DNA from 2 places in the Clostridium sp. LBM24168 genome. Region 2 is predicted to be linked to the other one. Evidence: riboswitches for the same ligand, from Rfam matches in the RefSeq annotation. Region 2 holds a riboswitch; the other holds the start of a gene.
What was found. Region 2 has a riboswitch for glycine ahead of ACSVC9_RS10045 (ACT domain-containing protein). Riboswitches for the same ligand answer to the same signal wherever they lie in the genome.
Positions count from the first base shown of each region.

Region 1: linked by a shared signal. The riboswitch ahead of ACSVC9_RS03195 (amino acid permease) and the one ahead of ACSVC9_RS10045 (ACT domain-containing protein) in region 2 are both predicted to bind glycine.

Region 1 covers NZ_CP196861.1:648,053-660,190, forward strand. The annotation lists gene ACSVC9_RS03180 (MerR family transcriptional regulator) at 856-1,620, shown strand; gene ACSVC9_RS03185 (YdbC family protein) at 2,452-2,700, shown strand; gene ACSVC9_RS03190 (phospholipase D-like domain-containing protein) at 2,757-3,548, shown strand; glycine riboswitch at 3,941-4,027, shown strand; gene ACSVC9_RS03195 (amino acid permease) at 4,284-5,666, shown strand; partial or broken gene ACSVC9_RS03200 (zinc transporter ZupT) at 5,738-6,453, shown strand; gene ACSVC9_RS03205 (carboxymuconolactone decarboxylase family protein) at 6,669-7,043, opposite strand; gene ACSVC9_RS03210 (MerR family transcriptional regulator) at 7,124-7,498, shown strand; gene ACSVC9_RS03215 (DUF1287 domain-containing protein) at 7,495-7,881, shown strand; gene ACSVC9_RS03220 (DUF1287 domain-containing protein) at 7,916-8,221, shown strand; gene hcp (hydroxylamine reductase) at 8,362-10,008, shown strand; gene ahpF (alkyl hydroperoxide reductase subunit F) at 10,082-11,608, opposite strand; gene ahpC (alkyl hydroperoxide reductase subunit C) at 11,621-12,138, opposite strand, start outside.
Region 2 covers NZ_CP196861.1:2,036,501-2,048,638, reverse strand. The annotation lists gene ACSVC9_RS10070 (ATP-binding protein) at 1-662, shown strand, start outside; gene ACSVC9_RS10065 (hypothetical protein) at 679-915, opposite strand; partial or broken gene ACSVC9_RS10060 (hypothetical protein) at 937-984, opposite strand; gene ACSVC9_RS10055 (HD-GYP domain-containing protein) at 990-1,736, opposite strand; gene ACSVC9_RS10050 (DUF711 family protein) at 1,903-3,261, opposite strand; gene ACSVC9_RS10045 (ACT domain-containing protein) at 3,304-3,573, opposite strand; glycine riboswitch at 3,681-3,776, opposite strand; gene ymfI (elongation factor P 5-aminopentanone reductase) at 3,983-4,726, shown strand; gene ACSVC9_RS10035 (response regulator) at 4,845-5,684, shown strand; gene ACSVC9_RS10030 (SH3 domain-containing protein) at 5,720-6,958, opposite strand; gene gap (type I glyceraldehyde-3-phosphate dehydrogenase) at 7,262-8,308, opposite strand; gene ACSVC9_RS10020 (methyl-accepting chemotaxis protein) at 8,662-10,683, opposite strand; gene ACSVC9_RS10015 (cysteine hydrolase family protein) at 10,903-11,430, shown strand; gene ACSVC9_RS10010 (CAP domain-containing protein) at 11,480-12,138, opposite strand, start outside.

The DNA of each region.
Region 1 (12,138 bases), 1.4 Mb from region 2:
AAACTTAGTGACCTTGGAATTTAATATACAAATTGTGGTCTTGAAAAATATCTTCTAGATACATACTCATTAGGTAATCTATTTTTTTAATTAAGATGATTCTTCTTATGACAATGTCTGTGTTGAATTATTTCATAATTTGTTGTTGTTTTAATTTACATTGCTGTATTATAAGTTTAAGTTACAAGATACCATGAACGCTGGGTTTGGTGAAAACAGTGCAAATTTAGAAAACACTAGGAAAGGTAATCAAAAATAAACCAGCCATTTTAGATCTTAATACAGTTTTTAATGGATCTCCCTTCAAAATTATAATGTGAAATGAGTATCCACTATGTAGGAAGTTTGTTTTATGTGTAAAATTAATATTTTTTAGAATGTTTCTTTGCCTGTGTGATTTAATTAATGGGAAAGATAGTTATTAAATCCAGAAGTGATTACATTAGAAAAAATTAAAAATTAAATAAACAGGTGACAAAAAGAGTAGGTGTAAGCCTCCTCTTTGTTTATATAAAGTTATACACAATATGTTGTTGATAATATGTGCATAATTTGTGAATATTTTTATGAAAAAATGAAGTATATAATTAACAAACATGATTACACATAAAATTAATTACAAGATGCAAAATAAAGAATTATAGATTACATGTAAAGGTGGTTTATTAGAATTGGTTAGTCTAGAAGATTCGGGCATAATAAAAAGTCTATTAAGCATATTGTCAATAGTAATACCTCTTATAATATGTGCTTTAATTATTTTTGGTAAAGATGATAAGGGTTAATATATATAATGATATCTATTGACATTAACGTTGCGTATAAGTTTATAGTTGATTATCGGGAGGTGTATTTATGGAATATACGGTGCAGAAATTGGCTTTTATGTCAGGTGTAAGTGCACGGACGCTTAGGTATTATGATGAAATTGGAATTTTAAAGCCTGCTAGGATCAATTCATCAGGCTATCGTATATACGGGGAAAAAGAAGTAGATAGGCTCCAGCAAATACTTTTCTATAGAGAATTTGGAATAAAATTGGATGATATTAAAAGCATTATAGATTCTCCCTATTTTGATAGGGCAAAGGCACTTAAAAAGCATCATAATAAACTTCTTGAAAAGAAAAGGCATCTGGATTTATTGATTTCAAATGTGGAGAAAACAATTGAATTTATGGAGGGGAAAATTAAAATGTATGACAGTGAGAAATTTGAAGGCTTTAAAGAAAAATTCATTTATGATAATGAAAAAAAGTATGGGAGAGAAATCAGAAAGCAATACGGAAATAATATAGTGGATAGGTCGAATAACAGGTTAAAAAATATGACCCAGGAGGAATATAAACAAGTTAGCAATCTTGAAAATCAAATCTTTGAGACTTTGAATAGAGCTTATAAAACGGGTGATGTTTCAGGAGAATTGGCTCAAAAGGCGGCTGACTTGCATGCTAAGTGGATAAGCTTTTATTGGGGAAATTATAATAAAGAAGCTCATGCATCCCTCGCACAAATGTATGTGGATGATAGCAGGTTTAATGCATATTATGATAGAAGTCAACCTGGAACAGCAAAGTTTTTAAGAGATGCAATCTTAATTTATACAAAAATAAAAAAATAGCAGTAATTTAATAAAAGCATTCGGCATCTGTTTGAATTGAGTGTTCTTTATGGTTAAATAATTATAACCTAATTTATAATTTGGCAAGATTAATGCTCATCTAAAATATAATATCTGCTCACTGTCTTCCTTTAAGATTCTACCATGATAGGGTATAACCTGTTATGGATATATAAGGAGGGCTATAACAATAGTTGGTATAGTTATGTGCTATGTTAAAAGATTTATTGATTCTAAGAAAAGATTAATCTAGGAACAGCAGGTAAAGAAATTTAACTGGGAAGGAGCTTTAAAACACAGCAAGTTCTGGCGGTAATGATACTACTATAACTCCGGCAAGTAGTAATTCTGCTAAAACTACAGATACATCTAAACAAAAGGCAGAAGATAAAAAATATAACTATGACAAATTTTTAAAAAATGAAATGGTTGCTACTTATGACCAGGTTAAAAAGGTTATTGGAGAAGGCAACTTACTTCACAAACGAGTTTATTAGGTACTAAATCGGAAGTATATTTATGGTTCAATGTGGATGGATCTAATATGAATGTTACATTTAGCAATGGCGTAGTAGATACTAAAGCTCAATTTCAATTAAAATAAATATTAAAGTGACAAACTCCAGCTTGATTTTAGCTGGAGCTTTTTAACATTGGTGACAAAATGATGACGAATACCAGCAGTTTTAAAAGTGATCTAATATATTTAAACAACTAATTAAAAAAGAAGCCCCGAATTTTGGTAGCCATTAAAAAATGGAGTATATTGTAAAACACTACATTATAATTTAGCACGGATTGATACTTTGGTTGTCGTATAAAGAAATTGGAATGAATATACGATATAATATTCATAATAGAAAGGATCGTTTTTTGTATAGTATTTCCCAAGGTTTAAGAGGGTGGGAAAAAGAGGTAAATGTTATGCGCTGGAATGGCAGAAAGGCTAAGGTAGATATTAGAGACTGGGATGGAAAACATGAGAAAATGGGAAAGGGAATAACTTTGGATAGAGAGGAAATATTAAAGTTAAGAGATTTGCTGAATAAGATTGATATTGATGAACTGGATGTAAAATGAAAAATTTATTTTATATGAGTTAAAGATCCAGGTATCTGAAAAGGAGAAATGTGATTTTGATTGAAATTATAAATAAGCCAATAAACGATAGATTTTATAATTTGGTTTCGAACAGCAAATCAACAATAAAATTATGCGCACCTTATGTTAAAAAAAATATAGTGAATAATATATATGATAATATTAAGGGAAATAATGTTAAAATAGAATTTATTTCAAATTTTAGTATGCCCAACTTTTATAAGAGATCTTCTGATATAGAAGCGTTTAAAATTGCAATAGAACATCAGGACAAAATATATAATTGTCAAACACTTCACGCAAAAATTTATATTTTTGATGAGGAATGTTCAATTATAACTTCATCGAATTTGACTCTATCAGGATTTAAAAAGAATCTTGAATATGGAGTTTTTATAAGTGATACTAATTTGGTCAATAGAACGGTTAAGGATTTTAGAAATATCTGTAATGATGAGAATACAGGTAAAATTAATTCAAAGAAAATAATGGATATTGAAAATATGCTGAGAAGTTTTCCAGAATATAAAGATATTGATTTAGAAAATCACAAGGATACTGAAATTGATAGCCTTCTAGATATAGATGTAGATATATTAAAAGCAAATCTGAATAATTGGCAGAAACTTGTACTTGATGTTATTAATTTAGTTGAAAAATGTGAGTTTTCACTTGATGATATATGTAATTATAAATATGTATTTTCGAATGCTTATCCAAATAATAATACTATAAGAGCAAGTATCAGGAGAAATCTTCAGGAATTGAGAGATTTAGGATTAATAAAATTTAGGGGTAATGGAAAATATAAGAAGCTTTGGAGCTGATTAAATCTGAATCAAAGTTATAATATGAATACATTTTTAATAATTAGTTGATAATGGCTATCATTTACGTGGGAAATATGACATAGTTAAAAAATGTTAAAATAAAATTGAGGTACATAAAAAAGTATTTTTAAAAGAATATTTTTCTTTTTATTTGCTGTTTTTTAATATATTATATTCATTTTATTATTTCATGATTATAACAATTATGAAATGATGATGTCCAATTTTCATTTAAAATGAAGAAATTATTGTAATTTTATCGAATATGTATTAGTATATAACAGTAAAAACAATAATTCAAATGAAGATAGTGGGAGAGTTATGGCTATAGCCATTCACCGAAGAAGTAAATCTTTCAGGTACCTATTTAATTAGAGATGACCGCTATTGGATGAATCCTTGGAGAGACTCTAAATGAGCACCGAAGGAGAAAGCCGCAGGGTAAAACTCTCAGGTAAAAGGACAGGGGAAAGGTAACATATCTTAATTTATATCTTATCTATTCCCATTTATATCTCTAATCACAGAATATTTATATATGGAAAGGTATTTTTATCATGTACCTTTTTACTAAAACGGAGGGATAAAATGGATTTTATATTATTCAGAAGGACATTTTCATCATTATCAATTGAAGCTGGAGTTTGTTTTACCGCATGTCTATTATTACTTAAATGACAAAACAAGAAAGTGTAAACTTAATTATAGTAATACTGGAAAGGCGGAATATATATGTCGGAAAATCAAAATTTATCTAGAGGATTGAAAAATCGTCACGTTCAATTACTTGCAATTGGAGGCGCAATTGGTACCGGGTTATTTCTTGGTTCAGGAAGGTCCATTCACTTAGCCGGCCCATCCATTTTATTTGCATATACTATAACAGGGGTAATTTGTTTTCTTATTATGCGTGCACTTGGTGAATTACTGCTTTCTAACTTAAATTATCATTCTTTTGTAGAATTTGTACATGATTACCTGGGAGATGGAGCAGCATTCATTACTGGGTGGACTTACTGGTTTTGCTGGATTTCACTTGCCATGGCAGATTTAACGGCTTCCGGACTTTATATACAATACTGGTTCCCGAATGTGGCTCAATGGGTTCCAAGTCTTATAGCTCTTATAATTCTGTTAATTATGAATCTTACTACAGTAAGGTTGTTTGGTGAAATGGAATTTTGGTTTGCTTTGATTAAAATTGTTGCTATTTTAGCGCTAATTGTAGTTGGTACATTTATGATTATTAAAGGATTTTGTACAAATGCTGGTATATCCAGCTTTGCAAATCTCTGGAAATATGGTGGCTGGTTTCCAAATGGAATAAATGGTTTTATACTTTCTTTTCAGATGGTTGTATTTGCCTTTACGGGGATTGAATTAGTTGGTTTAACAGCTGGTGAAACTGAAAATCCTGAATATGTTATTCCAAAAGCTATTAACAATATTCCAATCAGGATTATTATTTTCTATATTGGAGCACTTACTGTTATTATGAGCATATACCCTTGGAATTCAATCGATCCAGCTAAAAGTCCATTTGTACAGGTATTTGCTGCAGTGGGGGTAGCAGCAGCAGCTAGCGTTATAAATTTTGTTGTGCTGACATCAGCTGCGTCTGCTTGCAACAGCGGTATTTTTAGCACAAGCCGTATGGTTTACTCTCTCGCTAAAGAAAATAATGCACCTAGGTCAATGGAGAAATTAACTTCTCACAGGGTACCTTCTAATGCTCTACTTTTCTCTGCTGCTGTTATTTTGATATCGGTTATTCTAAGCTATATTATGCCTGAAGGTGTGTTTGTACTCATTACAAGTATATCAACATTTTGTTTTATCTTCATTTGGGCAATTATAGTTGTCTGTCACTTAAAGTATCGAAGAGCTAATCCTGAACTTGCCGCTAGGAGTAAGTTCAAAATGCCATTTTACCCAATTGCCAACTATGCAATTTTAGCGTTTATTGCTTTTGTAATAGTTGTATTAGCACTCAATAAGGAAACGCGTGTAGCCCTATTTGTGACACCGGTTTGGTTTATATTTCTTGGAGCCATTTATAAAACAATTAAACCTAAGAAGAAAAATCAGGAAGATGCTGAAACAGACTTAGTATAGGATAAAAACCGATAAAATGAGAAATTGTATATGCTATAATTACTTTATTATTGATATAGCGGAGGTTTAACATGAATAACTTGTTTGTAGCATTTGCATTAACCATTTTTGCCGGTTTGTCTACGGGAATTGGAAGTACTTTGGCTTTTTTTACTAAAAAGACCAATACCAAGTTTTTAGCAGTAAGTCTTGGATTTTCTGCAGGTGTAATGATTTATGTTTCAATGATTGAAATATTTTTTAAAGCTAAAGGTTCCCTTGTATCTGAATTCGGAATAAAGATGGGGTCATGGATTACTGTAATTGCATTTTTGGTGGGATGTTTTTAATTGCGTTAATCGATAAAATTATTCCAAGTTATGAGAATCCACATGAATTTCATGAAATAGAAGATATGGATGAAGTTAAAAGTGGTGTTGATGACAACTTAATGAGGATGGGAACATTTACCGTATTGGCTATAGCTATTCATAATTTTCCTGAAAGAATAGCAGTATCGGTTCCTTTATATTTTGCCACAGGGAACAGAAAAAAGGCATTTATATATTCATTTTTATCTGGGCTATCGGAACCTTTAGGTGCATTTATTGGATATTTAGTATTATTGCCTTTCATGAGTGATTCCACATTTGGCATACTCTTTGCAGCAGTAGCCGGCATAATGGTATTCATATCCATAGATGAATTATTGCCAGCTGCTGAAAAATATGGTGAACACCATTTGTCTATATATGGATTGATATTTGGCATGATAGTTATGGCTGTAAGCCTGCTGTTGTTTATCTAATCAGAGTTCATACTGTAAATAAGTAAAAATTAAGAAGCAAGAGGTCAATAGATGAGAAAAAAGTTTTTTATAGTGTTTCTGGGATTGATTTGCCTAACTATTGCAGGATTTGAATAGATATATGAGGAAATAAATAAGAATTTGGTATACTGAATTACCTAAAAAAAGAGCACTGTAAAATTTGAGTATTAATAGTACGGTGCTCAGTGATCATTTTATAGACTTCTACTTAGGAAAACATCCTTTGCAACTGAAACGGCATTTAATACTTTTGGAAAGCCTAAATATGGTATGCACTGTATAAAAACTTCAATTATTTTTTCCTTTGATATTCCCACATTTAATGCTCCATTAATATGGACATTTAATTGTTTTTCACATCCGCCCAGTGCTGCAAGCGTAGATAAGGTAACCAGCTCTCTCTGTTTTAAGTCCAATGATGGCCTGGTATAGATATCGCCAAAAGCAAATTCAATAATATATTTTCCTAGATCCGGGGCAATATCTTTAAGTGATTCTACTACCTCTGTACCTCCTGTTCCATCAACTTCTTTTAATTTATTTACTCCCAATTCATAACGACTTTTCATGATTGAATTACCTCCCTGTGTTTGATAATATTATGTTACATGCTGGAGTTAACTCCATGTCAAGAGGTAGGTGAAGGTATTTGAATTATCATATTGGAGAATTTTCTAAAAAAGTTGGATTGAGTATTGATACATTGCGCTATTATGAAAGAATTGATTTGATCCATCCTGAAAGAGATGATATCAATAGACGGATATATTGTGAAAAAGATATATCCTGGCTTAATTTTATATCTAGATTAAAAGCTACAAATATGCCCATTAAACAAATCCAATATTATTCTAAGCTTAGATATATGGGAGATAGCACTTTGAAAGAACGTTTAAAACTATTGGAAAAACAAATGGATAGGCTGCATATTCAGAAAAACAACATAGAGGATAACATATTACATTTGAAGCAAAAAATTGGCATTTATAAGGAAAAAATTAAGAAGCAAGAGGTCAGTAGATGAGAAAAAAGTTTTTTATAGTATTTTTAGTATTTATTTGTTTAGCTATTGTAGGACTTGAGTTTTTTACACATAAAAATATGTTTTATAGTAAAAATGCAGCAAGGATAAAAAATAAGAATATGACTGACAATAAAAACAATGAAACAATTGATGAAAAGTTGAAAAAAGTAATAGTACTGAAGAATTCGGATAAAGACAAAGATGGAATAAAGGATCAAGAGGATATACTACTTGGGGCGAGAAAAGAAGCACATAAAAAAGTAAAATATAAAAGTGGTTATTATATAGGAGGATATCCTCCGGAAAACGAAGGGGTATGCACTGATCTGGTGTGGAGAGCTTTTAGAAATGCAGGATATGATTTAAAGGGTATGGTTAGATGAGGATATAAGGAATAATCCTGGAGACTATAAAAAAATTCAGGGTAAATCGGACCCAAATATAGATTTTAGAAGAGTGCCAAACCTCTATGTTTATTTAAAAAAATATGCATCTAGTATTACTACCGAGCTTAAACCTAATAATATAGATAATTTAAAACAATGGCAGCCGGGAGATATTTTAACCTTTGATCACAGCGAACATATAGCTATAGTTTCCGATAAAAGGACAGAAGATGGTATTCCATATATAATTCATAGTACATCGCCTTATGCCAGAGAGGGTAATGAAATTATGCAATGGATGCCAAAAATAACAGGACATTTTAGATTCCCAAGATAATAGCCGTAAAATATCTATATTGAAAGATATCTTATTTATATATTTATAAAAATAAATAATTCTTGTAACATATGTTACGGAAAATTATTTAAAACCCTGTTAATATAGACTCATAAAAAGAAATAGGGAGGAGCATAATTATGGAAAATAAGATGTTTTGCTATCAATGTCAGGAAACAGCAGGATGCACAGGTTGTACTAAAGTAGGAGTATGTGGTAAAAAACCTGAAGTAGCAGCTATGCAGGATTTGCTTGTATATGTAACAAAAGGAATATCTGCAGTTACTACAGCACTCCGTGATGAGGGAAAGAAAGTAGACAGGAAAGTAAATCATTTGATAACATTTAATCTTTTTACAACAATAACAAATGCAAATTTTGATGAAGATGCAATAGCTTCGAGAATTGTTGAAACTTTAGAGAAGAAGAGAGAATTGCTGGAACAGCTGGATAATAAGGATGACCTTCCAGAGGCTGCAACTTGGGATAGCCTGGATAGGAATGGATTTGCAAAAAAATCAGCTGGAGATGAAGTTGGAGTTCTTTCTACTAAAGATGAAGATATAAGAAGTTTGCGTGAATTGATTACTTATGGAGTAAAAGGACTTTCTGCATATACCAAGCATGCAAATGTTCTGCTTCAAGATGATGAAGAAGTTGATGCATTCATACAAAAAGCATTGGCGAAAACACTGGATGATACTTTGACTGTAAATGATCTTGTAGCACTGACACTGGAAACAGGTAAATACGGTGTAAACGGCATGGCACTTTTAGACAAGGCAAATACATCTGCTTATGGAAATCCTGAAATCACAAAAGTGAATATAGGAGTTAGAAATAATCCAGGTATACTTATTTCAGGTCATGATCTTAGGGATATGGAGATGCTTTTAAAACAGACAGAAGGGACAGGTGTGGATGTATATACTCATTCTGAAATGCTTCCAGCTCATTATTATCCAGCATTCAAGAAGTATTCTCATTTTGCAGGAAACTATGGGAATGCATGGTGGAAACAAAAAGAAGAGTTTGAAAGTTTCAACGGACCTATTCTCATGACGACAAATTGTATAGTCCCTCCCAAAGACAGCTATAAGGACAGGCTATATACTACTGGTGCTGCGGGATTTCCGGGATGCAAACATATTCCAGGTGAAATAGGTGAAGAAAAGGACTTCTCAGAAATTATCGAATATGCTAAAAAATGTGCTCCTCCTACTGAAATAGAAAAAGGGAAAATTGTAGGTGGGTTTGCACATAATCAGGTTCTTGCACTGGCAGATAAAGTTGTGGAGGCAGTTAAATCAGGTGCCATAAAGAAATTTGTGGTCATGGCAGGATGTGATGGAAGAGCCAAATCGAGAAATTACTATACCGATTTTGCAAAAGCTCTTCCAAAGGATACGGTAATCCTTACTGCAGGATGTGCAAAATATAAGTACAACAAGCTTGACCTTGGTGATATTGGAGGAATACCGCGCGTGCTTGATGCAGGTCAGTGTAATGACTCCTATTCTCTTGCAGTAATTGCATTGAAATTGAAAGAAGTTTTTGGACTTGATGATATCAACAAACTTCCTATTGTATACAATATTGCATGGTATGAGCAAAAGGCTGTTATAGTTTTATTGGCATTGCTTTATCTTGGCGTAAAAAATATTCACCTTGGGCCTACACTGCCTGCATTTCTTTCTGCAAATGTAGTAAAGGTACTGGTTGAGAATTTTGGAATTTCAGGTATAGGCTCTGTAGAGGATGACATAGAACTTTTCTTTGAAAAATAAATAAGTAATAAAATCATATTAGGACAAGAAGAAAGTTGCCATATCACATAATGTGATATGGCAGCTTTTTAAATTAGTTTCGGATTAGGTAATCAAATGCGCTTAAAGCTGCAGTTGCACCTGATCCCATAGAGATTATTATTTGTTTGTATGGACTATTTGTACAGTCTCCTGCGGCAAATACCCCGGGTAGGTTTGTTGCGGCATGGTTATCTGTAACAATTTCACCATGTGGATTACGTGTTATGATTTTATCAATCCAACTAGTATTTGGAACAAGGCCAATTTGAACAAATACACCCTGTATTTCAATATGATGTTTTCCTCCTGTAGAGCGATCAATATAGGTAATGCCATCTACCTTGTCACTACCAGTAATTTCTTTTGTCTCAGCATTATTTATGACAGTTACGTTAGGCAAACTGCCAAGACGGTTTTTTAGTACAACATCAGATTTCAGTTCAGGCATATATTCAATAATAGTTACATGATTTACAATTCCAGCCAGATCAATGGCTGCCTCGACTCCGGAATTGCCACCACCGATAACAGCTACATTTTTCCCCTTAAATAAAGGACCATCACAATGGGGACAATAGGTTACACCCTTATTTTTTAGTTCTTTTTCACCAGGTACACCAATATCACGCCATCGGGCACCTGTTGAAATAATTGCAGTTTTACTTTTTAGTACGGGTCCATTTTCAAGCTGGACTTCTATTAGTTCATTCTTTTTTAAACTTACGGCACGCTGAGATGTAATTATATCTACATTGTATTCTTTAACATGTTCTTCAAGGTTTGCAGACAGTTTTGAACCTTCAATGTATTTTGTACCTATAAGATTTTCAATGCCAACAGTATCCATAACCTGGCCACCAAAACGTTCGGCGATAATTCCAGTGCGGATGCCTTTTCTTGCTGCATATATTGCTGCACTTGCACCAGCTGGCCCACCTCCCACAATGAGAACATCATAGGGGTTTTTATTGATAATCTTTGATGTTTTGGTACTGCCAATTTTTGAAAGAATATCCGTAAGCGTCATACGTCCTGTGCCAAAGTGAGTACCATTTAGATAAATGGATGGTACAGCCATAATGTTTTTGCTCTCTATTTCTTTTTTGAAAACTGCACCATCAATCATAGTATGCTTAATATTGGGATTCAGGATACTCATAAGATTAAGTGACTGTACAACCTCTGGACAATTGTTGCAACTTAAGCTGACGTAGGTTTCAAAATTATAAGTGCCCTTTATATCTTTAATTTGCTCAATTGTTTCATTATCAATTTTTGGAGCTCTTCCGCTAACTTGTAGGAGTGACAGTACTAGTGAAGTAAATTCATGACCTAAAGGTACACCTGCAAAAACTATTCCAGTATCTTCATTAGGACGGTCAACACTAAAACTTGGAGTTCTCTGAAGCTTGTTTTTTTTTACCTTGATCCTAAGTGACATATTAGTGAGTTCATTTATGAGAGCCAGCATGTCCTTAGATACACTATCTGATCCAGCACTAACTTTAAGAAGAACATCACCCTCCATCAATTTAAGATATTGTGATAATTGTGATTTTATATCTTCATCCAAAATCATTTATAGCACCCCTTAAATTTTCCCTACAAGATCAAGACTTGGCTTAAGGGCTGAAGATCCTTCTTTCCACTTAGCAGGGCAAACCTCACCTGGATTGTTTCTAACATATTGTGCTGCTTTTAATTTATTGACAATAGTGTTGGAGTCTCTTCCTATATTGCTGGCATTAATTTCTATAGCCTGAATTATACCGTCCGGATCAATGATAAAAGTACCACGATTGGCAAGCCCTTGATCTTCAATGAGTACATCAAAGTTTCTTGACAGTATCTGGGAAGGATCACCGATCATGGTGTAAGTGATTTTATTTATAGTTTCTGAGCTGTCGTGCCATGCCTTGTGTGTATAATGAGTATCTGTTGAAACAGAATATACTTCAGCACCAAGTTCTTTCAATGTTTCATAATTATTTTGCAAATCTTCAAGTTCCGTTGGACATACAAAGCTGAAATCAGCTGGATAGAAAAGAACTACACTCCATTTCCCTTTGAAATTTGCCTCGGTAATATCTGTAAATTTTCCATTTTGAT
Region 2 (12,138 bases):
TGGTTGAACTGCTGTCAGATATATCCCATCAGCTAAAAACACCTCTTTCCTCCATGATAGTTTATAATGACATTCTTTTAAATAAACAGGTCTCAAAAGAACAATCGAATGTTTTTTTAATTAACAGCAGAAATCAATTGTATAGGATGAATTGGCTTATTAAAAGCATATTGAGACTTGCAAGACTTGATGCTAGGGCAATTCAATTTAATATGGAATCACAGAGCTTAAATGAAACTGTGATGTATTCACTTGAGGCACTTGATGAAAAAATAAAAAGTGCAAAAATAAAAATTAATTTAAGTCAGGAAAGTGAAATTGTATTTCCACATGACAGGGAATGGATTTGCGAAGCGTTTATCAATATTATTAAGAATTGTGTCGAACATGTAGCAGAGGGAGGAAATATAGATATAAATATTATTGAAAATCCAATATATAGACGAATTATAATATCAGATGACGGGGAAGGTATATCAACAGAAGATTTACCTAATATATTTAAGAGATTTTACAGAGCCAGGACCTCCAAAAATAAAGAATCAATAGGAATAGGTCTGGCACTGGCAAAATCCATAATAGAATCACATCATGGAATTATTAGTGCCAGCAGTAATCTAGGAGAGGGAAGTACATTCACCATTACATTTTTAAAATATTAGGTGTAAAATCTTTATATCAAATAACTAAACTTTTGATATAAAGATTTTTTTCTTTTCTTAGATCAAGGAATCCATTGCTGTCAAGTAACAGGGGATTTGTTAAATCATTGATATTGACTTGAATGACTTTATAGGATTGCTCGTTATTTAAGAGAACTTTTTCCCCAATATAATAGTCTATTATATGATTTAAGAATATAGTTGAATATTGACAATCCAATTTACCAAGGCTTTCATTCTGAATTACTTTCAATGCCTCAAAAGGACCGCTTATATTTTTATAATATCTATTTGAGTTTACTTCATCAAATAGATCAGCAATAGCTATTATTTTAGCAAATTTATGTATTTTATCATCTTTAATGCCAAGAGGATATCCAGAGAGCCATCCATTCTTTCATGATGCATCAATATTCCATAAGCTACGGAGTTGCTCAAGTATGGAATTTTTTTAACGAGATTGTATCCTATGGTTGTATGTTTTTTAAAGATGTCATACTCTTCAGAAGTAAGATTATATCCTTTTGACAGTATATGTTTATCCAATTTGATTTTACCAAAGTCATGCAATACTGCAGAATAGGTCAATAGATTTATCTCATTTTCATCGAGATCTATCCATTTGCCTAGTATACTGCTAATAGCAGCTACATTAATGCTGTGCCTGTAGATAGTATCATTCCCACTACCATAAAATACTATGTTTCTAATAACCATCCCGGTTGAATTGAATTCTTCCTGTATTTTTTTTGCAAATTGTCTTATTTCATCTATTTCAGGAACCTTAAGATTCGATATTGTGTAAAACATGTCTTCCAAGTTTATTGATAACTCATTGAATGTATCTTGAAGTTCCTGCACAGTTTCAATTTTGAGAATCAAAGGTTGGAAATCATCCTCAAGGTAAACTTCTACTTCATTTACAATATAGTTCTTTTTTAATCTATCTATTATGGATTTTGTGATTGAGATATCTTTAGCCAACAGCACCTTGTTTTGAAAGGTAATATTGGAAGCAGATACCATTCCCGGTTTCAATTCATTAATTCTTAATAATTTTTTCTTTAATGGCATATATTTCACCCCATGATAATTAAGTTAGCAATATATAACAACTAGTGTATTATCGTTGATTTTTTCTATATCTAAATACATTTTATATCAAAATTTTGTATTAAAAGGATAGAAATTAAAAAAACTGCAGTAAAATACACTGAATTTAACTGCAGTTTATAACAGGCTAATTTTTAAAACTATGAATTGGAGCGGGAATTATACCGCCTCTATCTATGAAAGCCTGACTGGAAAATTTACTTACAGGCATTATGGGAGCCTTACCGAGAAGTCCGCCAAAATTAGCTTCATCCCCAATGGATTTCCCATAAACAGGGATTACTCTTACGGCGGTTGTCTTGTTGTTTATCATTCCGATAGCCGCTTCATCGGCAATTATGGCAGATATAGTAGCTTCAGGTGTATCTCCTGGGATTCCTATCATATCAAGACCCACAGAACATACGCAGGTCATTGCCTCTAGTTTTTCAAGGTTCAATGAACCTGCATTTACAGCACTTATCATTCCCTCATCCTCGCTTACAGGTATAAAGGCACCACTTAAACCGCCAACCTGGGAAGCTGCCATTATACCTCCCTTTTTAACTGCATCATTTAAAAGGGCAAGTGCTGCAGTTGTTCCAGGACATCCACAGCTTTCTAAACCTAGTTCTTCCAGAACCCTTGCTACACTGTCACCTACAGCAGGTGTTGGTGCAAGGGACAGATCAACTATTCCAAAAGGTATATTCAACCTTTTGGAAGCTTCTCCAGCTACCAGCTGGCCCATTCTGGTTATTTTAAATGCCGTCTTTTTTATAGTTTCAGCAACTACATTGAAATTCTCACCTTTTATTTCTTCAAGTGCACATTTGACAACGCCAGGGCCACTTACCCCTACATTGATTATTGCCTCGGCCTCACCTACACCGTGAAAGGCACCTGCCATAAAAGGATTGTCTTCAACTGCATTTGCAAATATTACAAGCTTGGCACATCCTATACTTTCATTTTCCCTTGTGAGATAGGCAGCTTTTTTTACTATGGTTCCCATATGCTTTACTGCATCCATGTTTATCCCGGCTTTTGTACTTCCCACATTTACGGATGAACACACTTTTTCAGTAACAGCAAGGGCTTCAGGTATGGAATCTATAAGAATTTTGTCGCCTTTTGAATAGCCTTTATGTACAAGGGCTGAGAAACCTCCTATAAAATCAATACCAAGGGTTTTAGTAGCTTTATCAAGAGTTTTTGCAAATTCTACGTAATCAGAATCTGAACTTGCCTGGGCAATAAATGAAATAGGTGTAATGGAAACTCTTTTATGTATTATAGGTATTCCATATTCTGTTTCTATGTCATTGGCAGTCTTAACCAGATTTTCAGCATATTTGGTTATTTTGTCATATATTTTAGCTCTGCATTTTTTACCATCACTGTCTATACAGTCCAGTAAAGATATGCCCATAGTAATTGTTCGTATATCAAGATTTTCTTTTTCGATCATGTTTATTGTTTCAATTATATTTTTAGAATTAATCATTAAAACACCCTCTATATAATAATTTAATATTGTAGATGATACTTATATCTCATGCATGGATGTGAATATATCCTCCCGCTGTATTTTAATTGAAACTTTTATTTCATCAGCTTTCTGTGTAAGGATATCTTTTAATGAATTAAAGCTAACTTTCATCATGGATATGTCTACAAGCATTATCATTGTGAAGTAACCTTTTATCAGTGTCTGATTTATGTCCAGAATATTTATGTTGTTTTCAGATAATATTGAGGTTATTTCATGTATTATTCCAACTTTGTCCTTTCCAAGTACAGTTATAAAAGCCTTCATTTTTACCGCTCCCTTTTTATATTGATATATCATTTGAAGAAAAATAAAAGAGACTAAATGACTAGTCTCTGGAAAATCAACTTTGAATGGGAATCAAGATTCATCCCAATAAAATCCCTGTCCTTTTACCTGAGAGTTTCACCAGAATCAATTCCAGCTTTCCCCTTCGGCGCCCCAAATAGAGTCTCTCCAGAGGTACGTCAGATAATAGTCTTTATAAATTCAATTATCTTCATCCGATATTAAAATTATAGAAAGAATTATAACATATTGTTAAAATCAACGCAAATAAAAAACCTCTGCAAAAAATATATAATTGATAATAGTGAAATATTTAAAATTCAAAATAATTTAGTGTATAATAATACAAGAAAGTATTTATTATTAAATATAGGGAGTGTATTCTTAATTGGAGAATTTGTGCGGTAAAGTAGCAGTAGTGACAGGGGCATCGAAGGGTATAGGAAAATCTATAGCTGTTGAACTTGCTAGATGTGGCGCTAATATCGTTGTAAATTACAAGAATAGCAAAGCTGAAGCAGAGGATACTGTAAGTAGAATAAAGAATTATGGAGCTGCAGCTGTAGCAATTCAATGTGATGTCAGTATATATGAAAATGTAAAAAAGTTGATGGAGTATACGGTTAAATACATGGGAAAAATTGATATACTTGTAAACAATGCAGGGATATCATACATAGGGCTTTTTGTAGACATGCAGGAAGAACAGTGGAATAAAATGATAGATATTGATTTGAAAGGGGTATTTAATTGTACACATTGTGCATTAAAGTACATGATTCCAAGAAAAGATGGGAATATAGTAAACATATCATCTATATGGGGTAATGTAGGTGCTTCCTGTGAGACTGTATATTCAGCTGCCAAAGGGGCAGTAAATTCATTTACTAAATCCATTGCAAAGGAAATGGCTCCGTCAAATATAAGAATAAATGCAGTAGCACCGGGAGTCATTGATACACGCATGAATGACTGGCTCAGTAAAGAGGAAAAAGATGACCTGATGTGTGAGATACCGGTAGGTAGATTTGGGAAAACCGAAGATATAAGCAGAATTGTAGCTTTTCTATGCAGTGAATCTTCTAAATATGTAACAGGTCAGGTTATAACTGTGGATGGAGGAATGCTTTGATACATATAAAATTTATTTTTTATATGTATTAAAATGTGTATTAAAAATTAGGAAGATTGTTCGATAATTAACATATAGGTATTTACGACTACAAAAATTATTAATTAGGATGAATGGAATGATTATGGATAAAGTTATAATATTGGATGACATGGCGTATATGAGATACAGGGTTAAGGATACAGTTGAAAATATGGGGTTGGAAGTGTGTGAATCAAACAGCTCCTTTGATTTTTTTAATAAGCTTTCCGATAATAAGGAAGACATAAGTCTTATAATATTGGAAGTTGGCCTTAGCACTGAGGATGGATTTGAAATACTTAAAAAAATTAAAGCAAAAGAATTAAATATTCCTGTTATGATACTTACTAAATTAAATACGAGAAATGCATTTATAAAATGTATAAAGGAAGGTACTTCCGAGTATATTTTAAAGCCTTTCAATACTAAGATGTTGATTGAGAGAATAAGAAAGCTTGTTAAGTCCTATAAAAATGATAACGATTCTGGAGAAATAAAATATTTGAATTTTCAACAGTATATTAATAAACAGATAGAAAAGGCTAAAGTTGAAAATACTAAATTATCGGTTGCTATGTCAAGTTTAGTGAAACTGAACGTGAAAAAAACAGACGAAAAAATAGAAGTTAAGGACAGCTATCTAATTTTTATGGATATTCTCTATGAAAATTTAAGGCAATTTTTTAAAACTCCGGATTTATTTGAAAAATATGGACTTTCTACATTTATATCAGTTCTTCCAAAATGTAGTGCAAATATGGCGAAATATAGAATGAGTAAAATGGAGGCTTTATATAATAATATTAAAAGCCAGGATTCTAATTATTCACAATATCATCTTGTAAGTTCATCAGTTACTTTTCCGGAAGATGGTCTTGATAAAGATGAACTTTTGGATAAGCTGGCTGCTAAAATGAAAGATAAAATTAATGCATAAAAAAGACAAACATTAATGTTTGTCTTTTTTATGCATTAATTTTGTAATTTTATATAATCAGAATGAACATATCCACTAGTTGTTCCTACCGATACCTTATACCATAATCCGCTTGTACCTAATATAGTGACATTAGTTCCATTTGAAAGTGATGCAATTACACGTCCTGTCCATGGACTTAGCCTTAAATTTAATGATGAGGAAGGATTTTTTAAGATTACCCTACCCAATTTTTTGGAACTTGAACTGTTGCTCAAAGTTGTGTTTGACTGTGAAGTAGTTACATAACTCGATGAAACGTAACCAGTTTTTCCATTTACACTGACTTTATACCAGCTTCCGCTTGTTCCAATTATATTTAATTTAGTTGAGTTTGAAAGAGCTCCTATGATAGAACCATTAGGTGAATTTCTCAGATTCAATACTGAAGAAGCATCATTCAATTTTACATATCCAACTTTTAAGGATACTGTACTGCCGTCTCCAGAACCTTGTCCTATTGATGAGCTGAGTGCATTTCCACTTTTTATATAATCGGCATTTACATAACCATAAGTAGAATTTAACTTGATTTTATACCAATTACCAACTGTTCCAACGATTTGAACGGATTGACCGCTTCTCAAGCTGCCAATTACTCCAAAAGAAGTATTTGCCCCGCTTCTGATATTCAATGAACTTGAACTGGATACATTTACAATTCCAGACTTTACAGTTGTCTGTACAATTTGTGTGGAAGTATGTGGAGAAGATGAACTTCCTGACCCAACATATATGTATCCCTTTAAGAATATATTGCCTCTATTTTGCATCTGTGCTTTTGATAATGTTTTTACACTTCCATCATAAGCGCCTCTGATATTGAAATTGCCTTCATTTAAATATACAGTATTTCCATCTACCTGTTCTACAAAACCAACATGTCCATATCCTTTTGAGCCCCCGCTCCATACTGCAATTGAATTTGCCCTTGGCTCGGTTCCATAGGAATATATGCCATCCCTTGCATTAGCATACCACCAATCTATGGCGTTCCCGTAGAATTCTGAAGGTAGCGAAATGCCCAATTTTTCGAGAACTCTTCCATATGTAAACCAGGTACACTGCCCTGTATATCCGCATTTTGCAAAGATGTTTCCTTCACTGGTGTAAGCACTGCTGTGAGTGTTGGGTGTAATACCAGTAGCATGGACATTATCATACATGAGGGGATTGATACTCATGAGAGATGCCGAGATAAAAAAAGAAAATACCAACTTTTTAGATCTGTTCATGCTTTACCTCCTGCTATTAATAAAATTATTTTACAGATAACAACAGTATATTATCGTCGATATTAAAAAATAATTTAGTATAATTATACTAAATTTTTAAGTTATATATTTTTAAGTTATATTTTATATAAAGTGGAAATTAACATGAATTTATATAAAGATAAGATTTATAGGGGAAGAGGAATTGTATCCGTTAATACAGTAACAACTTACTGATTTATCAGTTTTGATTAAATATAGTAGGATACAATTCCGTATTATAGAAAAATTTATAATTTAGCTGAATTTAATTAAAGTTATATTCTATAATGATGCTATTTCTTTAGCACTTTCAGAATTTTTTTCCATTTTTCCCGCAATATAATTTACAAGATCTACGGTTCTACAAGAATAGGCCCATTCATTATCATACCAGGATACTATTTTTGCCATGTTGCCTGATACCATCGTTGAAAGCCCGTCTACTATAGAAGACCTATTATCTCCTTTATAATCTATTGATACTAATGGTTCATCGGAATATCCTAATATTCCTTCCATAGGTCCTTCTGCAGCTCTTTTAAAAGCTTTATTTATTTCATCTGCCGTAACGGATTTTGAAAGTTGACATACCAAATCAGTAACGGAAACTGTAGCTGTAGGTACTCTGAAGGCAAGTCCATTTAATTTTCCCTTTAAATTTGGAAGTACTTTTGCAACTGCTTTGGCTGCTCCTGTGGTAGTTGGAATTATAGATTGTCCAGCTGCCCTTGCCCTTCTTAAATCCTTATGGGTTTTATCAAGCAGTTTTTGATCATTAGTATATGAATGAACTGTGGTCATAAAGCCATTTACAATACCGAAGTTTTCATCCAAAACCTTTGCAAAAGGAGCTAGACAATTGGTTGTACAAGATGCATTTGAAATAATATTATGGGATTTTACATCAAACTCTTCTTCATTTACTCCCATAACTATACATATGTCTTCATCTTTGGCAGGAGCTGTAAGTATAACTTTTTTTGCTCCAGCTTTTATATGCTTATATAAACTTTCTCTGGTTTTAAATTTTCCTGTAGATTCTACAACTATGTCAACATTTAATTTGTCCCATGGTAAATTTTCAGGGTCACTTTCTCTAAAAATCTTTATTTCAGAATCGTTTACAAACATGGAATTTTCCCCTGCTCGTACATTTCCTTTAAACCTGCCATAACAGGAATCATATTTAAAAAGGTGCACAAGGGTTTCATTATCTGCTCTGGCATTGATTGCCACAATGTCAACAGTTTCCTTCATTCTCTCCTGGGCAATCCTTAAAACCAATCTCCCTATTCTTCCAAAACCATTAATTGCAACTTTTACAGACATTATTTTATTCCTCCCATAAAAATTTATCTATATTATCAAAATCTATCTGGTACATATATGTTACTTATATTAATAATTATAAGCTATATATGCTATAAATGCAACATATATGCTACATTATTTATATCAATAATACTCATATATGTCAAATTTATTTTTACACGGGAATACCATAGTGAACTGGTTTTTTTACCATGTATGTTCCATATTCCAGGTATTTAATCCAATTTGCTCACTTTTACAAGAAAATTATTGAATCTTATGCAATATAAAATCCCATCAGCTTTGGGAAGGTATTCCCATATGCCGATGGATATATAGGGGAAAAATCATAGGCCTGTAGGAGGGAACAACTAAATTTTAAATATCTTTACAGCATTTGATAATCCCTCTATCATTTGGTGAAGTTTCTCTATAGAATCAGCTAATTCATGCATAGCAGCAGATTGTTCTTCGGTAGAAGCAGATACCTCTTCAGATGATGCAGCTGTTTCTTCAGTAACTGCTGAAACATTTTGGATCTCATTGATAGCATCCTCTTTGCTGGAATTCATGTAGGATAGAGACTTGTTTACATTTTCAATTTTTGAAGCAATAGTCATTATGTTTGTTGATATATTTTTAAATATTGTACCAGTTTCATTAACAGCATCAGCTTGTTCTGCAACATGCTCTTTAACATTTGAAACAATTTGTACAGCATCATTTGTTTTATCCTGAATGTCAGTAATTATTTTTTCTATATTTTTTGCTGAATCTGAAGACTGTTCAGCAAGCTTTCTTACTTCTTCAGCAACTACTGCAAATCCTTTACCCGCTTCACCAGCTCTTGCAGCTTCTATAGCTGCATTTAATGCAAGTAGATTTGTCTGATCCGATATTCCGCTGATAGCTTCAGTAATAGTGCCTATGTTAGAAGAAAGCACTCTTAGCTTATCTATAATATCGTAAACTCTTTCAATAGCAGCATCATTTTGTTTAGTTTTATCTATCAGCTTTTCCATAGCTTTTTTTGAACTGATATTTACATTTACAATTTCATCGGAACTTGACTTCATATCCTTAGAATAAGAATTTAATTTGTTAATTTCATCTCCAAGTTTGGTAGTTTTTCCTACAACAACTTCGACGATTTCGGATTGATGTGACGCACCTTCTGCTATTTGTTGAACAGTTTTAGCTACGTCTTCAATCGAAAGGGATGTATTGTCTGTTGTTTCAACTATAGTGCTTACTGTGGAAGAAACTGTATCCATAGATGAATTTATATTTCCAATAAGCGATTTCATGTTTTCAGTCATTTTATTGAAACTGTTTGATAAATTGCCAAGTTCATCTTTTGAATTCAGATTTGATTTTACTGTTAAATCACCTTTTGAAGCATTTCCCATAATTTCAACCAATTCATTTATAGGTGTGGTTATCTTCCTTGAAATGGTTATTCCTATTATAATTGATAAAATAACCGCAATCAGTGTAATTATTAAAGTATTTCTCAGTAGGGCATTTACTGAAGCATTTAGTACAGATATCTTAGTGGTAGATGCAATAATCCAATTGGTACCAGGTACTACATCATAAGATTCAATCTTTGGTACACCTTTATATGTATAGTTACCTATACCTGGTGATACTTTTTCACCATTTTTTAGTTTCGAAACAACGGATTTAATTATAGAACTTTCAGATGGCTTTGCAATGGTGTTCTTTGCTGGATGTGCTAGGATCGTTCCAGTTGAATCTACAAGATACATATATTTAGAATCATCAGTTGTTGAACCATTTAAATATTTACTAAAATAATCTACATATACCGAATTAACCATTACTGAAATAACTTGTCCCTTTTCGTCTTTAACCGGAGCAGCAAATAGTACAAGTGCTCTACCATCAATTTTTGAAATTACGGTATCACTGATATTAGATTGTCCTGCAAGTGCTTTTTTGAAATAATCCCTATCTTTTACATTTACTCTTAAATTCTTCTTACTGTCTATAATATTTGTTCCATTTCTATCTGCAACAAATAAATGTTCATGAAGTTCCAATTTGTTGTACCTATCACCTACAAATTTGTTTGAAGCTTTAAGGCTTGTGTTTTTGTCAGAAAAGAAGTCATTATTAGGCTGCTTAAGCCTTAATTTGGATGTTTCAATTATTGATTTTTCAGATGACAAAAGTTCAGCCTCTTTTTGTTCACCGATTATTAAGGAATTGATTGTCTGTTTTTCCTTATTGACGTCATTAAGCAGCAGATCATTGTTTTGTGAATGTACTGTTTTAGAACTTATGAAATAGGATGTTAAATTGGTAGATAAAAGTGCGATGGATACTAAAATTGCAATAACTAAAGGTAGTTTTTTTCTTATAGACATAATCGTTCCCCCCAATTTTGATTGTTAAAACTTTTACATACGTTATTATCGAAAATTATAAAGTAACCTTTAATAGGAAATTGAGTGCTGACTTGAAAATGTATACAACACATGCCTAGAAATAGCTAAGGGTTGTGGAAAAGTATTTATATTTGGATTGATTTTAGCATATGATATAATAAAAAAGAGTATATATATATGGTAAAAGAGGTAATAATGATGAAAAAGATACTTGTTGTGGTGGATTATCAAAATGACTTTGTGAATGGGAGTCTTGGATTTGACAAAGCGGTTGAACTGGAGGATAGAATTGTAGAAAAGATTGAAAAATATAAGAAAAATGGATATGAAGTGGTTTTTACGCTTGATACTCATGATGAAGGTTATTTAAATACACAGGAGGGAAAAAATTTACCTGTAAAGCATTGTATAAAGAGTACAAAAGGTTGGAATTTATACGGAAAAGTTTATGATCTGTCTGATGATACCGTCAAAAGTTTTGAAAAGGTAACCTTTGGATCATTAGAACTAGCAGATTATTTAAGAGAAAATGAATTCCAAAGTGTTGAATTGGTAGGTGTGGTATCCAATATCTGTGTAATATCAAATGCTGTTTTGGCAAAGGCCGCACTTCCGGAAGCAGAGATCATAGTAGATACACTCTGCACTGCAAGCAATGATGAAAGTTTGAACGAAAAGGCCCTGGATGTCATGAGCGGAATGCAGATAAAAGTAATAAACAGGTAGAAAAACCGGAAATAAATAAATATTTCCGGTTTTTAAAATATGAATTTGTTTATTTCCCAGGGTTTATAAACATTTGAACCCAGTACGGAGTTCCATTTTTGTCTTTAGCAACTCCAACTCCAATTTCAGTGAAATTGGAATTCAATATATTTGCCCTGTGACCTGAGGAATTCATCCATGCATTCATTACTTCTGCAGGAGTTTTCTGGCCATAAGCGATATTTTCACCTGCAGCTGTATAGCTTATTCCAAATTTTTTCATCATGTCAAAAGGTGATCCATATGTAGGTGAAGTATGACTAAAATAGTTTTTGTCAATCATGTCTTGCGCTTTAACTGATGCTACCTTGGATAATTCAGCATTAGCTTTGAGAGGAGCAAGTCCATTTTTACTTCTTTCTGCATTAACCAATCTGATTACTTCATTTGCTTCTGCACTTATAGAAGGAGCTTGTCCACTATTTTCATTTGTCTTTGTATTGTTTCCAGGTGCTGTAGCAACCGGCGTTGTGTTGTTTTTAGACTTTGTAGGAGTGCTTGTTGTTGTATTTTTAGTAGTTGTATTTTTCAAATTAATGATTTTACAATTTTTTAATTGAGGATATTTATTTAGAATGTCTTTTAACAGAGTTTGCTGATTTACTGAAGTAGGACAAGTAGTTCCTGCGGCTTTTGCTGTATTAGGTGTAAAAGCTGGCAAAGTTCCTG